4 regions of the Cytobacillus gottheilii genome follow, and region 3 is predicted to be linked to each of the others. Evidence: riboswitches for the same ligand, from Rfam matches in the RefSeq annotation. Region 3 holds a riboswitch; each other region holds the start of a gene.
What was found. Region 3 has a riboswitch for thiamine pyrophosphate ahead of J1899_RS11980 (LuxE/PaaK family acyltransferase). Riboswitches for the same ligand answer to the same signal wherever they lie in the genome.
Positions count from the first base shown of each region.

Region 1 (5,931 bases), 2.2 Mb from region 3:
AGGCTAGAAGCTGAGCAGTCGTTTTTACGTGCTCTGGCAATTCATGTACCTTTCCGTTTAGCTCGATCTTCACCTATTCACCCCCTCCCAGTTGAAACCGCCGATGGAAGGCGATCAATTTTAAATGCCTCCACCCATTCTGGATTAACTGGATTGCCGGTTATTAAATCGGCGATCATTCTCCCTGTTCCAGGAGCTAACAATATACCGTTTCTTTGATGACCAGCTGCAAAGTAGAGACCTTTCTGTTCCGGATGTTCTCCGATAAAAGGAAAACCATCAAAAGTTTGCGGTCTTAAGCCCGCCCAGCTTCTCAGCCATCTCATTCCTTGAATGGGAGGCAGCATTTCTTTTGCCTTTTTAATCACCATTTCAATCCCCTCAAGGGTGGGTTCTTCATTCCAGTCATTCCATCTTTTCGTAGCACCCACAATGAGTTCATTATTGTTTCTTGGGACAATATAATGCTGGTCATGGAAGATGGAGTGTGCAAGCGGCAGCTGATCATTTAAAACTGCAATACACTCACCTTTTACTGGAATAATCGCATTCATTAACCCTGTTTGCTGAAAGAAATAATTGCTCCACACACCGCTGGCAATTACCACCTGATCTGCCGTATACGATCCCTGTGTGGTATTAACCTTGTAGTGGCTGTGTTCATTAACCACCGACAAAACCTTCGTAAATTCATAAATCTCTGCCCCAAAAAGGAATGCCCCTTTACTGAAACTATTAGAAGCAATGGCAGGAGTTACATGGACATCCTCCTTTAAAAATGACGCACCAATGATTTGATCCGTTAAAAGCGGTACTTTTCTTTTTGCTTCCTCTCTTGTCAGCCATTCTATGTCTGGCAGCTGCATAAGAGAATTCCTTTCTTCTCTCTCTTCGGATGTGAAGGCAAGCTGAAGCAGTCCGCCTTTTTTCATTTCAAAATCAATTCCCGTTTGTTCTTTTAATTCATGATAAAGTTCCTTATATAAAAGCTGGCTGCTGCGTGCAAAGGAGTATACATGCTGAAATTCCTTATATTCCGAATGAGCACCAAGCATACCGGCTGCGGCACTAGTTGACCGGCTTCCAATTTCTCGCTCTTCGAATAGAGCAACTTTGCGTTTATCCTTCGCCAAATAATAAGCGATTGCACTGCCAATAATTCCGCCTCCTATGACAGCTACTTCAGTGTGATTGGTTTTTAACATGTGCACACCTCTCCTTTAATCTTTTAGCAGCGTCAGCTGGGTTACTGGATGCAAAGATTGCTGACATAACAGCTGCTCCATCAGCTCCGTATGAGGCAACTTGTTCAATACGGTCCTCATCAATACCGCCAATGACAAACAGAGGGATTGAAACGGATCTCTTTATATCTCGGATGGAGCTTAATGAAATCGGCTCCTTTCCCTTTTTACTGTCTGTCGGAAAACAATGGCCATACAGCATATATGCTGCACCTTGTTTCTCCGCTCTTAAAGCTTCTTCAAGATTATGAATAGATATGCCTGCATTTAAATGGGGGTAGCTTTCATTCACCTGCTCAAGCGGCAGTCCATTTCCAGGCAAATGCAGCTGCTGCAGCTGTAAAAGGAGAGCAACATCCATACGATCATTCATTAGCAGTTTTTCCTTCGGCACTCCCTCGTTAATTAAGCGCTTACCTAATTGACACAGTTCCCCCGCACTGCGCTGTTTCTCTCTAATTTGGATAAAATCAACATAAGGATGAATTTGAATAATTGATTTCATTAATTCATTGATCTCTTGACACCCATTCGTCACAGCCATCAGCTTCACATTCTTAGCCCCTTTCTTTTTCAGCCAAACAAAAAACCACTCCCCTAAATATAGGAAAGTGGTTAAAATTTGCGCACGCTTAAATAAGCGCAAATGTATGAATGATAGCGCCACTTTCCTACGCAGGTACGAACCTGTTCAGGTTATGAGGGTTTAAAAGTAACTACTTTATTCTCAGCCCTTATCAAGGGATCCCCTAGTGTGAATCTTATTATAAAACTGTTATACATATTTTAGCATAAATTAAAAAGGTTTCCACCTTTTTTTCAAGATTTATAGGTGCTTCATTCAACCTTCAATTGGCTCGATATGTATTTCCAGCAATGCCTAAGTTGATATTAGAACATATATATACGCAAAAAAAAGAAGCAGTGCATTGGAACACTGCTTTGCTAGATGCTATGATTTCATTTCAACTGGTTTTTTTTTCGTAGTTTTTAAGTTTCTTCTTATCATCTCTTCTGCTAGCATTGCAATAAAATCTTCATCAAGTTCTAGTCTTATTGCATCTTGATAGGCTTCGATTAATTCCTCATTTGACATTTTCAAAACAAACCTTACCCCTTTGACACAGTTTTACCCTTATATTTTACATTTTGTTCTGTAACAGTACAAAGTAAATTTTTATATTTCCTTCAAAGATGAAAGTGCGAGGACAAGGGCTTTCCGATAAAATTCCTCTCGCTCTGCTGATAGTTGGCCTTCAATTTTAGAATAAATTCTCTCAAAATTATCAATTATATGCTCTGTTTTCATTCCTCTGCTCGTTAACACATTGTTAAGCCAGTGTGAATAATCGAGGAAAATCTTTGGTTCATTGACAGAAAAAGCTGTTTCGAGATTTTTAAAGTGATGCCCGTTATCTTCCTTGCACTTTTCTTTGCCCCGTTCTCCAAATCGCTCCATCAGTTCGGGGTAGGCAAGATATGTATCCTTCATGACATCTTCTATGATGTTTGCAATAATTATATCATCATTCATCCTTATCACCTCTATCAATAGCATTTCCGGAGCTGCATTTACGATCCTTACATATCTATAGGCAGAATAATGGTAAATTGCGAGCCGCTTTCTGCTTCACTTTTCACCTCAATTGTGCCTCCATGCATATTGATAATATGCAGTGAAACAGCCAATCCAATTCCAGTTCCCTTCTCTTTCATCGTGAAAAATGGGGTGAAAAGGTTTGCAATGGTTACTTGTGTCATCCCGATTCCATTGTCCTCAAATGAGATACTAATGGCATCATCTGTTAAATCCGTTCTTATGAGAATTTGTCCATTGTTTCTGTTTTTGCTATTTTGGATCGCTTCCATCCCGTTTCTCAGGATGTTTAAGAAGACTTGCTTCATCTGCTTCACATCAACATTAACAGCAGGCAGAATATGTTCTTTTACATACTTTACTTCACAATGGATCTTTTTTGATTCTGCATTTGTCAGCTGGACCACTTCAGTAATCATTTTCTGCAGGTTGGATTGGGTTTTGTTAGGAGTAGCTGGTTTCGTCGTATTCAAATATTGGTAGATAAGATTGTTTGCCTGATTGATTTCGTCTAATGCTATATTTGCATAATGCTCTTTGCCAATCGAGCTTAAATGCGGCTTAAGCAATTGTAAAAAACCCCTGATACTTGTTAAGGGCTTCTTCAATTCATCTGCAATGTGACTGACTAACTTACTAACATTCGATAGATTGTCATGCTGCATAAGAAGCTGCTGCACTCTTTTTAAAGAGTGTTCGAGTTCATCCTGTTTCTCAGCAATTGTAAGGTTTTCGTTATTCAGCTGTTTTTCCAGCTTTGTTACAAATGATTGGACCTGATGAACAAATTCTTGTTTTTCAATACAAAAAACATTTAACTTCTTTTCTGAATCCCATTGAATATATACATCAAAAAGGGTAATAGGCTGGTGCTTCGTCAGCATATTAATTTCAATCTTCGTTTGGCCGACGTTAGATTTCATAAACTTTTCGACCTTTTTTATACTTCCATAGTCAACCAAATCCATAAAATTGGACGCTTGCGGGAAATGCTGAAATACTTCGTCAGATACTCCCAGGATCTTTAATTGCTCATCCATTATAAAATATGGGAAAGGGACAGATTCAATATAGTTCTTAGCTACCGACATAATCTCTGCTGCTAATCCTATTATTCACAAGCCAATCATTAACCTCAACCAAATCCTTCAGCACCACAGTTTTACTTTTAAGATAATCATTTAATGGATACATGGTTGATACTCTCCCTCCAACTATAATCTTCGGCTGATAGTCTAATTGGTCAATTTGCTCCACCAATCGGATCAGATTCGGAAGATTATACACGATAGATATTGAGATACATAGGACATCTGGTCTCCACTTATTTGCAAATACAACTGCATCATGTACAGGAAGATTTGATCCAAAAAAGCGTATATCCCAGCTATGTTCTTTAAAGACATTGTGGACCATTTTTAGACCTAGACTATGTTCTTCCCCTTCTATGCAAAACATCATTACCTTGCCTGGAGACTTCTTTTTTTCGACCGCAGCACTTTCTCCTACTTTAGAAAGCACAAAACTGCATACATTGGATGCAATATGCTCCTCTGCCACAGAAATTTCGTTTTCCTCCCAAAGCTCGCCTATGTATCTCATTACTTTCGTTAATAGCATTTCATAAATATATAGACGATCGTATCCTTCATCAATCAATTTTGATATTTCAACCCATGTGCCGTGTTCGTCTCCTTTTAGCATTAAACCTGCTAAATCCTTTACTATTTTTTCTTGCATTGCAAACACTCTTTTACCGTTTTTATCATCAGTTTAACAGAAGAAAGTACCATCTACTAGTAGAATTTGATAGATTATGGAATTTTCATAAAAATCCTCTATTTGAATTTTAATCTTTCTAACTTCCCAACTGACATCGCTAGAAATAGAGATCTGCCTAACGTAAAAATAATAAACGAAAGCCACAGCTGATGCGGTGTCATGGCTGATTGGACAGCAAAGGTATACACCAGAAACATGATGAGCGCCATAAAAATACTATTGCGCACATATTTTGCTTCAGCCGCTCCTGAAAACACACCTTCCAGCTGAAGATTCCAGAAGCCCACAATTGGGTATACCACCATCCAGATTAAAAGTGAGGCAGCCTGAATTCTTACTTCCTGAATGTTTGTAAAAAAGGATAAAAGCTGTTCGCCAAAAAGTAAAACGGCGAGCGCTAACACGCCTGCAGATATAGCTCCCCATGTAAAGGAAAGCGAAAGTGTTCGTTTGAACAAGGTTTTTTGCTGACTGCCAATGGATTTGCCAATCAGGATACTAGAGGCATTTCCAAATCCTCCAATCAGATAGGCTATTATATAGTGGATCTGCAGTAAAATACTGTTTGCTGCCAGCGCCACTTCATCCATTCTGGCACTCATCGCTGTAAAAACACCTGTCATGGTTAATAGACAAATAGATCTTAAAAATAAATCTCTATTTAATATAAGCATTTTCATAAATGCATCTTTCTTTAAGATCAGCTTCCAGCGAACGGAACTAATGTCGATTTGTTTCATCTTTAGTACAAAATATAGTCCTATGAAAACGGTGCTGACTTCAGCGATTAACGTAGCAATCGCCACTCCCGCTACACCCATTCCAAAACCGAGTACAAATAAGAGATCCAATAAAATATTGCATATGTTCATATATACTTGTGTAGCTAATGATAATTTGACCTTCCCTAATCCCATCAGCCACCCAATTAACACATAATTTAAAAGTGCAAAAGGCGCTCCCCAGATTCTTATGGAGAAATACGCAGAGGTCAATGACTCTATTTCAGATTGGATGCCTAATAACTTTTGAGAAACATACAGAATTGGACCTTGCAGAATAATAAAAATAAGACCAATACCAAGTGCTATGGCCATAGGACGCAAAAATGATAAGGCAGATTCCTCCTTATCATTTGCACCGATTGCCTGTGCTGTTAAGCCTGTTGTACTTACTCTTAAAAAGCCCAGCATCCAGTAAATTGTATTAAAAATAACTGCACCGATAGATACAGCACCTATCCCCACCGGATCAGGCATCCTCCCTACTACAGCAGTATCAACAGCTCCGATCAGCGGTGTTGAAATC
Region 1 covers NZ_CP071709.1:251,848-257,778, reverse strand. The annotation lists gene thiS (sulfur carrier protein ThiS) at 1-73, opposite strand, end outside; gene thiO (glycine oxidase ThiO) at 78-1,205, opposite strand; gene J1899_RS01395 (thiamine phosphate synthase) at 1,183-1,788, opposite strand; TPP riboswitch at 1,896-2,005, opposite strand; gene sda (sporulation histidine kinase inhibitor Sda) at 2,197-2,340, opposite strand; gene J1899_RS01385 (hypothetical protein) at 2,422-2,778, opposite strand; gene J1899_RS01380 (ATP-binding protein) at 2,826-3,932, opposite strand; gene J1899_RS01375 (cobalamin B12-binding domain-containing protein) at 3,919-4,581, opposite strand; gene J1899_RS01370 (MATE family efflux transporter) at 4,680-5,931, opposite strand, start outside.
Region 1: linked by a shared signal. The riboswitch ahead of J1899_RS01395 (thiamine phosphate synthase) and the one ahead of J1899_RS11980 (LuxE/PaaK family acyltransferase) in region 3 are both predicted to bind thiamine pyrophosphate.

Region 2 (5,931 bases), 1.4 Mb from region 3:
ACCTGAAGAAAAGATGACCGTTACGCTGACAAACTTGGGGACGATTGAATTAGGTACTGGTTATGGGGTTATATTGGAGAAATGGAACGGTGAAGCTTGGGCGCAGTTTGAGTTTGAACAAATGGTAACACTGCAAATGTTCATTTTAAGAAATGGAGGCACTTTTTCGCAGGATGTCGAGCTTTCCCAGCTTGAAAAAGGAACCTATCGTGTAATTCAAACTTTGACAGAGGATGACAGAATATCCGCATCATTTACGATTGAATAAATAGAAGACTGATTAAATGGCGAGACTTTAATGTTTCATAGCTTGGAAACTCCTTGTTATATCACTTTCATAAACTAAAGAGCTCATTTGATCATGAGCTCTTTGGCTTTTCATATGTGTTGATCCTTTAGGATAAGGTGCTCCCGTTTTTACTGTTTTCTCACTCAGCTGTGCTTCAGTATTTATCCAGCAATTAAGCGAAAATAAACTGCAATATCACCAACATATCAAATTGGTTCTATTTATAGATTTGACTTCCGCCTTCTTTAAATTCTTCTGCTTTCTGCTTTAACCCCTGTTCTATACCTGCTGTTGTAACAAATATATTCTCTTTTGCATAGTTTCGAATATCCTGGGAAATTCTCATTGAGCAAAATTTGGGCCCGCACATGGAACAGAAGTGAGCCGTCTTAGCACCTTCTGCAGGCAGGGTTTCATCATGATATTGCAGTGCCCGTTCTGGATCAAGGGAGAGATTAAACTGGTCCTTCCAGCGAAATTCAAAGCGCGCTTTTGATAAAGCGTCATCTCTTATTTGGGCACCAGGATGGCCTTTAGCCAAATCGGCTGCATGGGCAGCGATTTTATAGGTGATCACACCTTCCCGGACATCATCTTTATTTGGCAGTCCTAAATGCTCCTTTGGCGTCACATAGCAGAGCATGGCTGTTCCATACCATCCGATCATGGCTGCGCCGATTGCAGAGGTTATATGATCATAACCTGGTGCAATATCGGTTGTCAGCGGACCTAATGTATAGAATGGAGCTTCTTGACAGATTTCAAGCTGCTTATCCATGTTTTCTTTAATTAAATGCATTGGAACATGTCCAGGACCTTCAACCATTACCTGTACATCGTGCTTCCAGGCAATTTTAGTCAGCTCACCTAATGTTTCAAGCTCGGCAAATTGAGCTTCATCATTTGCATCTGCGATTGAGCCGGGACGGAGTCCATCGCCTAATGAGAAGGCCACATCATAGGTTTTCATGATTTCACATATTTCTTCAAAGTGAGTATATAAAAAACTTTCTTGATGATGATATAAGCACCACTGAGCCATAATGGAACCGCCGCGCGATACGATACCAGTCATTCGCTTAGCTGTTAATGGAACATAATGCAGCCGCACACCAGCATGGATTGTAAAATAATCTACCCCTTGTTCGGCTTGCTCAATCAGAGTATCGCGAAATACGTTCCAACTAAGATTTTCCGCAATCCCATTTACTTTTTCAAGTGCCTGATAGATTGGAACAGTGCCTACAGGAACAGCAGAATTTCGGATTATCCACTCCCGTGTTTTGTGTATATTTTTCCCGGTCGATAAATCCATAATGGTATCAGCACCCCAGCGCGTTGCCCAGGTCATTTTTTCAATCTCTTCTTCAATCGACGAGGATACAGCGGAATTGCCGATATTGGCATTGATTTTCACATGAAAGTTGCGGCCAATAATCATTGGTTCACTTTCAGGGTGATTAATATTTGCTGGAATGATGGCTCGTCCGCGGGCGACTTCCTCACGGATATATTCAGGATTCATATTTTCCCGGATGGCGATGAATTCCATTTCAGGTGTGATGATCCCTTTCCTTGCATAATGAAGTTGTGTAACATTTTTTCCTCGTTTTGCCCGCAGAGGCTTTCTTTTTAGCCCGGGAAACACACCGTGCTGGGTACGCTGGTCGTCTTCATTGCGGTAACCATTATCTTCTGGTTTTATCCTGCGACCTTCATAGCTTTCAATATCGCCGCGTTCATCGATCCATTTCTGGCGAATGGGCGGCAGTCCTTTTGTCAGATCCACTGCATAATTCTGATCCGTATACGGCCCGCTTGTATCATAAATACGCACGGGCTCGTTCTTCTCATCTCCAAAAGATCCTGTGGTGGCACTAAGTTCAATTTCTCTCATTGGCACCTGGATATCAGACCTAGTTCCTTCTACATACACTTTTTTGCTGCCGGGAAAGCTGGACATAATGGAAATCATTTTACCGTTTACAGTGGGGTTGATCATTTTATCTCTCCTTTAACATATTGTTAAGGACTTGATCTCGGGAAATGCAAAGACATCCTTCAGTGAAGTGCACAAAAAGAAGCTGGGTCCATTGTAAAATAAACAGACCCAGCTTCAGAATATGCAGAAGTATACATAGCAAGTATTCACTAACTTCCCTACGCTGGCATGATCCAGATCAGGTCCAAAGGGTCAAGAAACTTTATAGCGTTTCCCTCTCAGCCCAGCTTATTGGACTCCCCTAGTTATTACTATTCAATTGTGCTTTTAGTTTAATATAAACGAACAGTAAATAAAAGGATATTTTGGAATTTATTCAAAAACAGGACGAAAGAAACGCTGATTCTGTGAATCTTACTAAAGGATAAAACCATACCGGCTGCAATAAGAGATTACAGCCTCCTCTGATCTCGTCAACATTATTTTATTTTTTCTAGAGTAAAATTCCGGACTCTGTAGATGTGGTCACTTAAAAGATCTATATCTTCTTGGTTATGGCTAGTCAATACAATGGTTTTGCCTTTGTCTTTCAAAGATTTTAATAGTCCGCGTATATTCTCCACACTATCAACATCCAGGGCGTTAAAGGGTTCATCTAATAAGAGAATTTCCTGGTCTTCCATAATCGCTTGGGCGATAGCTAATTTTTGTTTCATGCCAAGTGAATACTCTTTAACTTTTTGTTTGGCTGCAGGCTGGAGTCCTACTTTTATCATTGTCTCTTTGATTTGCTCATCAGAGATTTTTCTATTAATCATGGCTAGGTACTTTAAGTTTTCAAAGCCTGTTTTATTGCCTATATAACCAGGCCGATCAATAATAATGCCAAAGTCTTCAGGGAAACGATTATCTTTTCCAAGCTGTTTTCCCCGTATAGTAACAGTCCCTTGATCCGGAAAAATAAAACCGCACATCATTTTAAATAACACCGATTTCCCTGACCCATTAGGCCCTGTTAATCCATAGATCTTCCCCTTTTCAATAGCGAGATTCGTATTTTCAAATAAAACTAATCCTTTATAGGATTTGCTTATATTTTTCAGATCAATGATGGTCATAATTCGTCACATCCTCCTTATATCATAAAATCTCTTCTCTTCAATACATAAACCAGGACGATCACTTCAATAACGACAGCAATCAATAATTGAATAGAAATCATATAGACTGATGCCTCTGTCAGTAATTGCCCCATGCTATTAAGGCCAACTGGGATGAAGGCGCCGGGGTTCATTCCCGGAAACATGAACAATATAGAAATCAAGAGGATAACAAAGCTTTTCATAACATCTTTTGTCAGCCATGTGATTAAAAACACCAGTATTACATAAAAAATGATTTGTAGAAATCCATTCACAAAGTAATGATAGCCAACCTGTAAAACTGGCAAATCCTGCTGCAATTCCACATGCAAGGAAAACGAATAATCAAAACCTGCTGAAATAGTGAAAAGAAGAAGAGCCAGAGACAATAGAAACAATCCCGTATACCACATAATCATAAGGAACCAGCCATTAAACCATTTCAATAAGGATTTGTGCCGAATAATCGAGTAATGGCTCATCTCTGTCAATTGTTTTTGCAGTATAAGCTGTACAAAATATACAAACCCCATAAAAGCAATCACATAAAAACTAAGAGAGAGAATTTGAAAAGCATCATTTGTCGTTCCATAGAAAGTAAGAATCCAAATGTCCCATATCGTCAGGGTCTCATCGGAATATAAAGAAGCATGATACACCATTCCCGTACACACGATCACTGCAAATAAAAGGATTGGCCATGAAGTTATAAATATATGCCTGACAGCTCGAAAATCTCTTCCAATATAATTCAAAGCTAATAAACCAATGCCAAACAACAAGATAATGATCATAAAGGAGATCCATATGCTATTAAAACTGGCAGCACCGTGAAATAGACTAAGATAATTCGGCAAAAGGATCCATTTGAAGGATATCGGAAACACCTTAAAGGAAAGGATCGCCACCGCATATAAAAAGGCAATAGAAAAATAGATGGTGCGTTTGCTCTTTGTTATTGCATATAAAATGGTGAGAAAGAGCTGGATCGTCAGCATGGTTAAAAAGAATAAAAGAAACTGCAAAATTAAGGCATATAGCGGCTGTGATAAATGATTGCTTAGTGTAAACAGAATGTCATTGCCATCTAGATCTAGCCGAGAAAGTTCACTCCACTGAAAGGAAAAAGGCAGACCAAGTGCTGCTGCAAAACTAGCGGCATTCCATATTAGCAATAAGAAAACATTAAATATGGAAAAACCCTTTACATTGTGGAGGATCCACTTTTTAAAAGAACCCCACCGGATTAAATGCGTATAGTCAAAGGAATTAGTCAGCTGCTGACCCGTTTTCATTAGGAATAACGGAAACACAAAATAGACGATTAAGTAGAGATCACTTACCCCAGTTAAACCAACATCCCAAAAGTTATATTGAACATTCTCGCTTTCCGTTCTTAATGTAATAGAATGCCGTGAGCTAAACGTATAAAGAATGATAATCGGAAAGGCTATAAACCAATAATTTGAAATGGGTGTTTTCCATTTAGTGAACATACTCATAAACCTTTTCTTGAAAATGATTCCTCACATAATAGATTAGGATAGAGAGGATCATTAAATGAATGGTAAATGGAACAAAAATCGTCCACAGCGGCTGCTGGATAATATTAAAAGGAAATACCGTACTGACAGGCGAAAATTCAGGATGAGCCAGAATCGCTGTTACAAAATTCATGACAAAATACCAAAGAAAAGGCAGGGAAATCGCAACAAAATGGTTTTTCATCAATAACGTCAGCACATATGCAGCTGAACTGTACAGTGCCGCATTAATGCCCACCCAGAAAGAATAAATGAGACCGTAAGACAAAGTGCCATATTCTAAGAAAATCTCGAAGGTACCAACAGACCCGTCCGAGCCATTTTCATAGACGATCATTCCGAGAGATGGCTCAACATAGACAATAAACACAAACGATATAAATACCATGGCAAATGCTACTATGAAGGATAGAACCCCATTCACAATGCCTTTCGCCAGCAGATAGTCAGCAAGCTTTATCCGCGGTTTTATATAGGTGATGAACTGATCCTTCACTTCGCTTGCATAGCTTCCTGCATATAGAATGATGAAAAATAGCGGAAATAAAAGAGCAACCACTCCACCAATTACTTCGGTATGAACATCAACAGCACGGTAAAACATATAACCTGTTTTCACATTCAAGAATTGAACAGCTGCAGGTATTAAGATAATCGCTAAACATAGTAAGACCCGATTGAAAGTCAAGGCTCTTTTCCACTCAACAGCAACTAGATGCTTCATATATATATCCTCCTCGAAAACTAAGCCCTAGTAAGATTTTTTTCTATGGTAAAGATTGATGATCAGCCAGATGATAAACAGTACGGTGAAGCAAGTGACTCCAAAAAATAAGGCTAGGATTCCAATGACGCGATAATCTAAGATTGTCATTTTGACAAAGCTGTTTCCAGACCCGCTTCCGTAATCGCTGTACACGATAGGGAACGTTTGATTATTGCCTTTGTCCATTTCGTAAACTGGATCTTCCATGTCTCCATTTAAATAAACATTCACATGTTTAATGTAGGGAG
Region 2 covers NZ_CP071709.1:3,863,349-3,869,279, forward strand. The annotation lists gene J1899_RS19285 (immunoglobulin-like domain-containing protein) at 1-268, shown strand, start outside; gene thiC (phosphomethylpyrimidine synthase ThiC) at 507-2,291, opposite strand; TPP riboswitch at 2,430-2,544, opposite strand; gene J1899_RS19295 (ABC transporter ATP-binding protein) at 2,711-3,349, opposite strand; gene J1899_RS19300 (permease) at 3,367-4,869, opposite strand; gene J1899_RS19305 (ABC transporter permease) at 4,859-5,641, opposite strand; gene J1899_RS19310 (permease prefix domain 1-containing protein) at 5,669-5,931, opposite strand, start outside.
Region 2: linked by a shared signal. The riboswitch ahead of thiC (phosphomethylpyrimidine synthase ThiC) and the one ahead of J1899_RS11980 (LuxE/PaaK family acyltransferase) in region 3 are both predicted to bind thiamine pyrophosphate.

Region 3 (5,931 bases):
GGTACTCATACCTGCTGTCTGCAGCCATTTTTTATAATGCTTAATCTTTTCTAACACCTCGTCAATTTCATCAAAAGCAAATACTTGAATAGACCTGTTTAAAACACTTGGCAGGAATTCACTTGAATGATCTTTATAAATGACAATCCATCTTCCGTTTTCATCAGAGATTATTTCTTTATTTTCCTCTGCAAACAAGCTCATTTCTTCTCTTTGCTGATTGCGAATGAAAGAAGCAGACTCTTCTATTGACAGTTCTCTGCGCGGGAACCGGATTTCCAGCGCGGACAGCTCGTGAGCAAGATATTTCGCAAATTCACCAGGTGTAATCAGCCCGCCTTTTTGAACAAAAATTGCTTGAGGTGAATAGCAGCCTTGCTGATCATAGCGAATGAGATCCAGTGCAGCCAAATGACTCGTTTCTACTGCTTTTTGCATATGAAGACTTTCTTTCCCGATAATCGAGAAACTGATTTTATGACCATGGGAAATGAGCTTGCTTGTAACCGGTACTCTCTGTTTAATAGATGCAAGGCTTTGATCACTTCCATAAGCAATGATCGTCTCACATCCTTCAAAAAAAAGAGCCTCCCTTTCTTCATCTCCGCCTTTCCATGTCACAATGGCAAAGCAATTCTTTATCTTTGGTTCTACCTCTGCTAGAATGTCCGCAAATAATCCGGCAAATAGCGGCTCTTCACTTGCTGTTTTTCCAACGCTTCCAGACTTGACGAGCAACGCTGAAATAAAGCTCCATAGTGGAAGGCCCGGAACATTTCCAGCCCAAATATGCCCGGTAACATCTGCTCCTACTGCTTTTGAATAGCCGCCTTTCACCAAAGGCTGAAAATCATCCAGGAGCTGCGGATTTCCGAAGTCCTCCACCAGAAAACGCTGAAGCTCGTGTTTTCGAAACCGCTGCAAAAATGTGGTTAAACCTGTACGGATGATTTCCTGATCATATCCTGTAATGATTGGCAGCCAAGTCTCCGCTAATCTCCGCTGTTTTGATTGACGATCTAGTAATATATGAATCGCTTGATCTATAATAGCTACCAGCTCTGATACTGAAAAGCTCTTTAAAATGTGGGCATTAGCTTTCACGATCGACATGATCTTCGATAACTGCTGCGGAGAAAGCTGAGGTACTTTCACTTTTGCAGTTAGTCCGTTATAAGAATAGATAATTTCCCTATATTCAATGGTTTCATTGTTCATTTCAGGCAAATAGCCAGCAGTGATTTCCATTATGATTCCTCCTTCGCATATCGGAGAAATTCATCGACTGCAAGTGAGCATCCTTTTTGCTCAGAGCCTTGCACCCTGCCTAAAAGCTGAAATCCTTTGTCAGTCTCTACACCTAAATCCTCTGTTAAAATGCTGAGGGCAGAATTAAAGTTAGCTAGGTCATAATGAACAAGCACACCATTTTCTCCAAATGGCATATCTAATCCAGTTAAGGGATTTATAACTCTAGTACGGATCCAATGTGGTCCTGATTTTACAGATGGAATTTCTTCATTGCCGTCATCATAAAACTGTGTGCTTAACTCTGTCATGCCGTACATATTGATGCAATCTGATTTCTCGATACCTAAGTGTGTGTTTAATGCTGTATAGAATTCCCCTGTCTCCACATGTCTGGACTGGTTTTTATAACCACCTGTATCTAAAATCCTGCTGCCTTTTGGAAGTTTAAAATATAGCTGTTTTTCCTGTAAATAATCGATTAGATGAACAAAACTAAAGCTTGCACCTAATAAGGCATATGCCTCTCCTGACTGTTGCGCGGTTTTTAATTCTTCAAGCAGCAACTCAAAATTGATACCATTGCCAGACAATGTATACTTGCTTTCTGGAGTGCCAAAAAACGCTTTAGCCAGAAATAAGTACCGAGCTAGTGAGGAATTGGGCATTTCCTCATGATCAGGAAACAAAATTCCCATCTTTATCGCTTTTTGCTCTTTCATGAATCTCTTTTTAAAATTTGTAATCATCGATGAATCAAACACTGTCAGTGTTGGGTGATAATGCTTTCCTTTTATGTGTTTAGTTGTACCGCTCGTCATAAAAGTAGCTTCAGCTTGCTCTGTAGATATACAGGATAGCGGCACATCTTTAAAAGCCTGAATCGGCACAGAAGGGATGTCTCTCCAATTTTTAACATTTCGAGGTGTTTTTCTTTTTTGCTTGCTAAAACGCTGAAATGGCAGATTATGCTCAAACTGATATCGGAACAGCTGCAGTGCAAGCTCATTAAAATCATGAGAATGTTCGTCGTGAATAAATTTTTGAATGGAAGCTATTAACTCTTTTTGGGTCATATTCGATTCCAGCCTTTCTATAATCAGTGGCCTGAATACGATAATGCCCGCAGTCAACTAGATTGGGGGATGGTGTAATAAGTGAAGGATATTTTAAAAAGCAATGCAGGACATAGTGATCACGTTTAATACTCTAAGTGAACAGTCCATGATTTCCTTTTAAAAAAATGATATAAAAAAATACACTTCGCGCCAGCAAAGTGTATAGTTATACCCTAATCACATTTCCTACGCTGGCATTATCCAACAGGTTCAAACGGTCTATGACAGTTAGTCATACTCTCAGCCTGATTCCACAGGCTCCCGTATTTATTCAATTCGTAACTAGTTTAGCAATTATTACAGCTATTGTAAACGCTTTTTATTCCTTCGTTTTAATAGCGGTACTTACATCATAATCCTCCAGGTTCACTTCCGCTTCTTCTCCAAGAGCTATTTGTGCTAATAATTTTCCTACGTAAGGACCAGCTGTCAGCCCTGAGGCTCCTAAGCCATTAGCAGTAAGAATTCCTTTAAATTCAGGGATCCGCCCAAATACTGGTAAAAATCCCGGCGTGTGCGGACGAAATCCTACCTTTACTTCAGTAAGCTCAGCATCCTCAAGACCTGGTGCGATTTGCAGTGCTTTCGTTAAGATGTCGTGAACCCCTCCTGCGGTCACCCGCAGTTCTAAAGTTTCCAAATCTTCATGTGTGGCACCTGCCACAATCTTACCGTTTTCGAATGCAAGCATGTATTGGTTGTTTGGCGGCATAATCACTGGCCAATCTCCTGTACGTTCATCCTGGAGCTTTAAATGAATGATTTGCGCTTTTTGAGCAAACACTTGAAAATCAATTTGCAGCGGTGACAACAATTCTTTTGCCCATACACCAGGTACAGCAATCACTTCGTCTGCCAGTATATGTTCTCCATTTACCTCTGCACCAATCACTTTCTGATCCTCTGACAGCAAACGCGCAGAACCATTAATAATTCGCGCTCCATTTTTTTGGGCTGCATTGACCAAAGAAAGCCGGAGTCTGCCGCCGTTGACTCGTGCTCCTCCGCTTACATGCACAGCTTCATATTGATCACTTAACGGCGGAAACAATTCCTTTTGTTTAATGGCATTAATCTCAGTAATTTCACCGATTTCCGGTGCTTCTTCTCTTTTCAGAAAAGCTCTTTCTTTTAACTTTAATAGCTTGCTGTTCTCAGATTGAAGAGCAATTGCACCTACCCTTTTATATCCCGTATTCTTTTCTCCGTCTTCATCGAGCATCTTGATTAATTCGGCATAATAGTTCGCACCATTTTTCACCAGTGTATACCATGGCTTATTTCTCCTCTGTGAAAGCCATGGACAGACGATTCCGGCAGCAGCATCTGTTGCCTGCCCCTTATCATAGCGATCAATTAAGATTACTTCTGTACCTTTACGAGCAAGATGATAAGCAGCGGAAGCACCGAGAATGCCTGCGCCAATTACGATAATTTTTTTCATTTAATTACACACCTTTATTTATAACTGCTTAGGTATTTCCTTTTATGTATTTTATAGAGATTTTTTTGTTTATTTTACAAAAGGTTTGCTGATGGAGCAATGTTATATTGTTCACAATGTGACTTCCAGCTACTCTTATGATGAATGTAATATGCATTCAAATTACAAATACCCTGTAAAAATGTATACATAAAACAAGACTTCATAACCATTCTATAGGTATAGAGGTGAAGATCTTGAAACATAAATTAGATAAAACAGTTGAAATTTCAGCTTGGATTGTTATGTCCATTTTATTAATGATATTTGTACCAAAGAACAGAATTCGCGAAGCACATGTTTCCTTTTTGTTTAAACAGACAATTACATGGCTATTTGGACTTCTCGTCGTTGAAAAAGGATTGATCTCCTATCCTAATCGGTTATTTTTCAAAAAAGCGAATAAGTCTAGTTTTACATTTGAATATTTTGTCTATCCTGCTTTATGTTCATTATTTAATCTGCATTATCCGGAGAAAAGAAATAAAATATATAAATTTTGTTATTATACCTTATATTCGGCATCCATAACAGTGTTTGAAGCAATAGCGATAAAGTACACAAATTTAATTAGATACAAAAAATGGTCATGGTATTGGAGTTTTATAACAATGTGGTTCACATTCTACCTTTCTAGACTTTATCATAGATGGGTATTTAAATTAAAACAGGAAAATGAAAATGAATAATTCTTTACTTCATTTTTCTTTTGTAAATTCAATTCAGCTAACAAAAAGACCAAATCAATGATTTGGTCTCTAAAAATTTAGCTTATTCATAAAACTCAGCAGGAATCTTTCCAAACTTGCGATTATGATAAAGCAGCGGTTCTTTTTTACGGCTATCAATGTCAGTAACTTCCCCAATTAAAATGGTATGATCTCCTGCTTCAACACTCTTAAATGTTTTACATTGCATAACACCCAAAGCACCCTCGATGATCGGCAATCCTTGTTGTGATAGTTTCCATTCGCAGTTGGCAAATCGATCAATACCCTTGCTTGCAAATAATGCACATAGCTCTCCCTGATCTTCCGCTAATACATGAACAGCAAATTTGCCTGATTCCTTAAACACATCATGTGAAGAAACCTTATGATCAATAGACCAAAGGATCATCAGCGGGTCCAATGATACGGACGCAAATGAATTTACTGTTAACCCAAGTGGTGTACCGCTCTCGTCAACTGTTGTTATAACTGTAACTCCAGTTGGATAGTTGCCCATTACTTCTTTAAATTTAGCTGTATCTGCACTCATCCTGCTCCGCCTTTCCGAACATATTCACCTTTAGTATATCCGAATATATTCCCTGAAATGATTCGAAATTACTTCTTTTCTAGTATAGAATATACTATAAAGCATAAGGAATGAAAGCGAGGGAACTTGAAAAGATGAGTGAATTAAAAACAATCGTTCCTCCAAAAGGCGATTATATTCAATTTGAAAATACAGATGAATATACAGAAAAAGTGAAAGAATGGGGCTTGCCAGCCTCTAAAAGTGAATATTGGTACAAAGATCGAAAGCAGCAGTCCATTGTAACCATTAAGGGCTATGAGGTATACGGTCAAGATCATTCAGGAAATACCATCATTATTGAATTTGAAGATGGCAGCTTAGGCTGCATCCATCCTGCCTTCTTAAAAGAGATGCAGGCCGCAAGCTTTGGAAAAATCTATTTATCTGATGCCGGTGAAGCTCCTCAGGCTCCTGCTTCAATTCAAAGTGAGAAAAAAGAGCAAGAACCTGCAGCAGCCAAAAAAACTGTAACGAAAAAAGAAACCAAAAAACCGAAGAAAGAAAGTCCAAAAAAGGTTGTTCTGCCAGAAGATAAAGTTCACTTTACGGCACAGGTTAAGCAATTTGCGTTAAGCTGGAATCATTTTAATGAAGAAAATGATGAAGTGGTGGTTCTTGAGAATGTAACGATTCAACAGGAAGAAAAGATTGAAGTAGGACTTGCCTGGTGTTCACATTCTAAAACTTTAAAGAAATGGGAGCTTTCTCCCGGTGAACAGCTCGAATTTGACGGAAAAATCGTCAAGAAAAAGCTGCCTCAAGGCAAGGACGCAGAAGAAG
Region 3 covers NZ_CP071709.1:2,428,828-2,434,758, forward strand. The annotation lists gene J1899_RS11975 (acyl-CoA reductase) at 1-1,248, opposite strand, end outside; gene J1899_RS11980 (LuxE/PaaK family acyltransferase) at 1,248-2,324, opposite strand; TPP riboswitch at 2,533-2,641, opposite strand; gene J1899_RS11985 (NAD(P)/FAD-dependent oxidoreductase) at 2,686-3,810, opposite strand; gene J1899_RS11990 (CBO0543 family protein) at 4,047-4,538, shown strand; gene J1899_RS11995 (flavin reductase family protein) at 4,621-5,109, opposite strand; gene J1899_RS12000 (hypothetical protein) at 5,244-5,931, shown strand, end outside.

Region 4 (5,931 bases), 750 kb from region 3:
ATATTATGGGTAACAAAAAGGATGGTCGGTTTATGCTTTTCCCATATTTGCAAAAGCCATTGCTGCATATCAGATCGTGTCAGCTCGTCCAATGCAGAAAAAGGCTCATCTAAAAGCATTAATTCCTGCGGGCTTAAAAGTGCACGAATAAAAGCTGCTCTTTGTTTCATTCCTCCCGATAACTCATGAGGATATGCGTTTAAATACTCTCCGAGACCAGCTACTTTCAGCATTTCCTTTGCACGGCTTTCATCTGTTTTTCCTTGAAGCTCCTGACCTAAGAGCGTGTTATCTAAAATGCTTCTCCAAGGCAGCAGTGATGGAGATTGTGGCATATAGCTGATTTTCCCCGTTATTCCGTTAATCTTTTCTTCGTTTAAAGCAATTGTTCCTTCATCAGGAGTCAGCAATCCGCCAATCATATGAAACAGCGTGCTTTTTCCGCTGCCGGAAGGCCCTAGGATCGAGACAAATTCACTTTTTTTTATATGCAATTCCAGTCCATCTAAAACATGATTAGAACCAAAACGCTTTGATAGATTTGTTAAAGATAGTACGGTCATTTTGCTTTATCCTCCTTCCATTTCCAGCGAACCATCAGCTTTTCAACAAGTTTAATGAGTAAGAAGAATAAAAGACTGAGGATCATAATGGCAAAGATGGCAACAAACACTCGATCAGAGCGGAAGGAAGAAGACGCTAATGTCATGTAAACACCAACTCCCATTCTGGCACCAACCCATTCTGAAATCACTGCACCCATTACACTATAAGTTGCCGAGATCTTAATTCCGGAAAAGATGCCCGGTAAAGCGGCAGGCAGTTCTAACTTCCAAAAAAGCTGCTGTTTAGTTGCTCCAGCCATTTTCATATAATGCTTTAAGTCTGCAGGTGTTTGTTTAAACCCATCGAGTGCAGCAACCGTAATAGGAAAAAAGCAGACAAGCGTAATGACAATGACTTTCGGCAGAATTCCAAAACCGAACCAGATGACCAAAAGCGGGGCAAGAACTATAACTGGCACGTTTTGCGACAGAATGAGAAGCGGATAAACTGATTCTCTAACAAAAGGAAGCATGTGCAGACAAAAGGCAGCGGCAAGCCCAACAGCTGCACCAATCGCAAAGCCATATAGTGATAAACTGGTCGTCGAAAGCAGGTGAGGTGCAAACTGAGACCAGCCGTTATATGCTTCCTGAAAAATCAGGCTTGGTGCAGGGACTAGCCAGGATGGTGCTTCAATAAACCTGACAATCCCTTCCCATAATAAGAATAAAAGGAGGAGAACAAGTATTGGTCTCCATCCTTTCTTTAAAGCAGTATTCATCCTTTATATTTCTCCGTTAACGTATCCATTGTAATGCCATCTGGCTGGAATAGTATTTTGATTTGAGAGATAACATTGGAACTGCCAATCTCAATCATTTTTTCGTTCATTTTCTTAATAACCGCAAAAATTTGATCCAGATCACCTTCCATAGTGGTTTCAAGAGGGTGTACCTCATATTTGATGCCAGAAGCATCAATAATGGCAATCGCCTCGTCAACGTACGGAATGACATTTTCCCCATTTTTAGTTTTTGGAATTATTTGTATGCTTACTAAAGAATTAGCCAAGATTTTCTCCCCCTATTTTGGTAAGTATTCGTTCGTAAATGCTTTTTCTGCATCCAGTTCGCCATCGAGCAATCCATTTTCAAACATCCAATTACCGTAGTTTTCCCATACTTCTAGTTTTTGTGCTCCCCATTGATCTGCATCATCTTGATAACGCGGTGCCAGCCATTCCTGACTTTTCTTAACCAGTTCAGGATCCAGGTCTGGAACTGCTTCTATTAGAATGTCAGCAGCTTCCGCTGGATTTTCAATTACATATTCATACCCTTTTGAAGCTCCTTCTAAAAATGCTTCAATCATTTCAGGATTAGAGCTGATCATATCCTCGTTAGTAGCAAGAACAGGTGTATAATAATCAAGATTTTCCGAATAATCGGTAGGGTAGATCATATTTAAATCTATACCGCGTAATTCTGCTTCAATCCCAGTCCAGCCGTAAAAGATCCAAGAAAAATCAACATCTCTTTCAACTGAAGTAAAGAAATCTGCACTGCCAATATTTAAGATCGTAACATCATCGGCACTTGCATTCTCAGATCTCATTAGAGATTCAAGGATTTGCTCTTCAACTGGAGATCCAAAGCCTCCGTATGTTTTTCCTGCAAAATCTTTAGGAGTTTCAATATTTTTTTCTACAGGAGAAGCAAAGCCTGACGTATTATGCTGAATGACAGCTGCAATCGAAACAAGCGGTACACCCTGAACTCTTGCTTGTGTAATACTTTCCTGGTAACTGACTCCAAAATCTGCTTTGCCCGAAGCAATCAATTGATCTGCACCAGCATCACCAGGCAAAATAATGTCGACATCAAGTCCTGCTTCTTCAAAATAGCCATTTTCAACGGCTGCATAAAGTCCAGTATGATTTGTATTTGGAGTCCAATCCAAAACAACCGTCACTTCTTCAAGTTCTTCCGCCTCATTGGTGCTGTTGTTTTCCGTATCTTCGTTATTTCCGCAAGCCGTTAAAACCATTAATAACGATGCAGTTAACATCCATTTTTTCATAATATCCTCCTCATTGTGAAGATCATTCCGTGAAGATCTCAGTTAATGTCATATGAGTAGTATGGAACAATTCCCTTATAAACATAAAACCCCTGGCTGCTGCAGCCAGGGGACATAATAAATAAGCATAATATTGCTTTACATTATGTTCCCTACGCTGGTATCAGCCAGATCAGGTTCAAAGGGTTATCATTATATAATGAAATCTCAACCGCAGAGCGGTTCCCCTACATAAAACGATATGAAATTATATTCAAAAGTCTCAGTCTTTACATACTTGTAAAGTATTTGTTTAAAAATGGTTAGCGTTCCACATTACGTCTTCATTATAGCAAAAAAATAAGAAATTTCTAGTAAAAAGCTTTTAATGTTTTAGCAAGAAGAATGACGGAACAAGATTTTACCAGATTAACCATGGAAAAGATTAAGTTTGTCCCGTTCTTGAACAATGTGTTACAGTAGTTTCTGTTGTTCCGAGACTATAATGAATGGAGGAGAACGAATGAAAAAATTTGTTCTAAGCATGATTGCCGCTATTGTCATGGTCTCATTCCAATATACATTTACTGAACCAAAGAAAATAAATGCTGAAACGCTGGATTCTGTTACGATTTACAATGTTAAGGATCAGGAAACATTATATGATGTGGCACTGAAATTCTCCGTATCAGAGCTGGAATTAAAAGAAGTTAATCATTTGTCAGCAGAAGCTATTCATTCTGAAGATAAATTAATTATTCCTAATACAATATCCAAGAAAGAGAAAGACTTGCTTGCCAGGCTTGTTCATGCTGAAGCAAAAGGTGAACCTTATAAAGGAAAGGTTGCAGTGGCTCAAGTTGTTTTAAATCGAGTAGAAGATGAGCGTTTTCCTGATAGCGTTAAGCAAGTGATTTATGAAAAGAGACAGTTTCAGCCTGTCGACAATGGAAGTATCAATAAACCAGCTGATAAAGAGGCAAAAAAGGCAGTAAATGAGGCAATAGCTTTAGAGGGACAAGGAAATAATGAAGCTGTTTATTTCTTTAATCCGGATTTGACGAATAGCACCTGGTTAAGAGCTCAAACCGTTACAGGTGAAATTGGAAAACACCGTTTTGCTAAGTAACATGGCAGAAGCTATGTTGCTTTTTTATTTTTAAGGGGATCTGGAATCAAAAGAAGCTTCAGGAGTTTGCCTGCCATTGACAAAGGTGTTTTTGAGACTGGAGTATTACTGGGTTACTTGAATTTCTGTTTATCTTCGTCTATGATGCAAGTAAAGGAGTTGTTGTTATGTTATCAAATATAGGTATTCCAGGTTTAATTCTTATATTAGTATTAGCACTTATTATCTTTGGTCCTAAAAAATTGCCGGAAATTGGCCGTGCTTTTGGACAAACTCTAAAAGAGTTTAAAAACTCTGCAAGAGATTTAACGCGTGATGAAGATGAACCTAAAGACAAACCAAAGAATTCTTTAAGTAAAGATTAAGTTTAGTTTAGAGAATTTAAATTAATATAAGCACAGATATACAGGCTCAGATCATTCGTGATTTGAGCCTTTTCATTTCCCGAAATGTAAGTCCTTTTACATTGTACAGATCTTGTCATGCTGAAATGAGCTTGAGTGCATATAATCTGTGTAATTTTTATAAGGAACTGTGATAGGATAGAGGAGTATTAAAAAAAAAGCAATTGTTCAAGGAGGCGTTCATTATGAAAAATAAATTAATGACTTATACAGCATGCACTAACGGGGTAACGTCTAATTAACAATTAGCAGTTCCCCATATTAGAAAGGGGATAAATTTTGAGTATTGACAAAATAGTAAGATTGGCTGAATTAACAGCAGAAAACTGGTATGAGTGCTGTTCATTGCAGATAACAGAGAATCAAGAGAAATTTATAGAAAACAATGCAATATCGATTCTGCAGTCTAAATTTGAACCGTCATTAAGACCGTTTGTTATATATTATGGTGATCAAGTTGCAGGTTTTTTAATGTATAATACGGAACCGGAAGAACTTGATGGTTACTGGATTTACAGAATAATGATTGATCATAGATTTCAGGGTAAGGGCATTGGTAAGGATGCTTCTTCAATAATGATTTCAAAAATGTCCAATCTGCCAAACGCAAAGAAGCTCGTTGTAGGCTATCATCCCGAAAATTTAGGGGCACATGGTTTATACGAGAGCTTGGGGTTTATCGATTACGGAGATCGCTTTGGTAAAGAAATGGCCGTTGTCAAAACGATTAACCAGTAAAATACTACAATTCACAATATAATGCTGGAAGCTCAAAATTATTTTGAGCTTTTTTGCTTTGGACGTTTTGAAAGGACTATTAGATGGATAAAAAATGAATAGGCTGCTATTAAAAGTAAGCTCCTTTTTTAAAGGCGCTTCTTTTTAATAGTGCTAAGCAGCATTTTAGCGATATGCCTGGAGATGGCAAAAGCAGAGCAGAATAGATATTTGATGACAGACGAAAGCTGCTGCCTTGCTGGAGGCAGACCGCCTTAGAGGCTGTTCACCACAGCTCAGGAAAAAGTAGAAAACCCTTTTTTTATAAAAAAGAATCAGAGATTTGAATCAGCTGTAACAAATGATTTGACTGAGATGTTTATACAAGTTAAAATGAAAGCGAAAACAGAAACATGTATATACAAGTTTGAGTTTTAGGCTTGTTTAAAAACATTACAGAATCATTCTTTACCAGAAAAATATCTTGGTGAAACAATAAAACTAACAACAGGTGTGATGAATAGTGAATGAACCATGGTGGAAAAAAGCTGTAGTATATCAAATTTATCCGAAAAGTTTTAATGATACGACTGGAAATGGAGTAGGAGATTTGCCTGGAATTATTGATAAGCTCGATTACTTAAAGGAGCTTGGTATTGATTGTTTATGGCTTACACCCATCTATGCTTCTCCTCAGCGAGATAACGGGTATGATATTAGCGATTATTTCCGTATTCAAGCTGAATATGGGACAATGAATGATTTTGAAAGTCTCTTGAAGGAAGCTCATGCACGCGGCATTAAAGTAATTATGGATATTGTTGTCAATCATACATCGACGGAGCATGACTGGTTCCAGGAAGCGAGAAAATCTCGCCATAATCCTTACAGAGATTATTATATCTGGAAAGAGCCAAAGGAGGATGGAGGAGAGCCAAATAATTGGCAGTCTAAGTTTGGAGGTTCTGCCTGGAATCTTGATGAACATACGGGCCAATATTATTTGCATCTATTTGATGTTACACAGGCAGATTTAAATTGGGAAAACGAAGAACTGCGGCAAAAGCTATATGATAT
Region 4 covers NZ_CP071709.1:1,681,869-1,687,799, forward strand. The annotation lists gene J1899_RS08390 (ABC transporter ATP-binding protein) at 1-563, opposite strand, end outside; gene J1899_RS08395 (ABC transporter permease) at 560-1,327, opposite strand; gene J1899_RS08400 (thiamine-binding protein) at 1,324-1,617, opposite strand; gene J1899_RS08405 (ABC transporter substrate-binding protein) at 1,630-2,625, opposite strand; TPP riboswitch at 2,758-2,864, opposite strand; gene J1899_RS08410 (cell wall hydrolase) at 3,128-3,733, shown strand; gene J1899_RS08415 (twin-arginine translocase TatA/TatE family subunit) at 3,901-4,098, shown strand; gene J1899_RS08420 (GNAT family N-acetyltransferase) at 4,417-4,875, shown strand; gene treC (alpha,alpha-phosphotrehalase) at 5,378-5,931, shown strand, end outside.
Region 4: linked by a shared signal. The riboswitch ahead of J1899_RS08405 (ABC transporter substrate-binding protein) and the one ahead of J1899_RS11980 (LuxE/PaaK family acyltransferase) in region 3 are both predicted to bind thiamine pyrophosphate.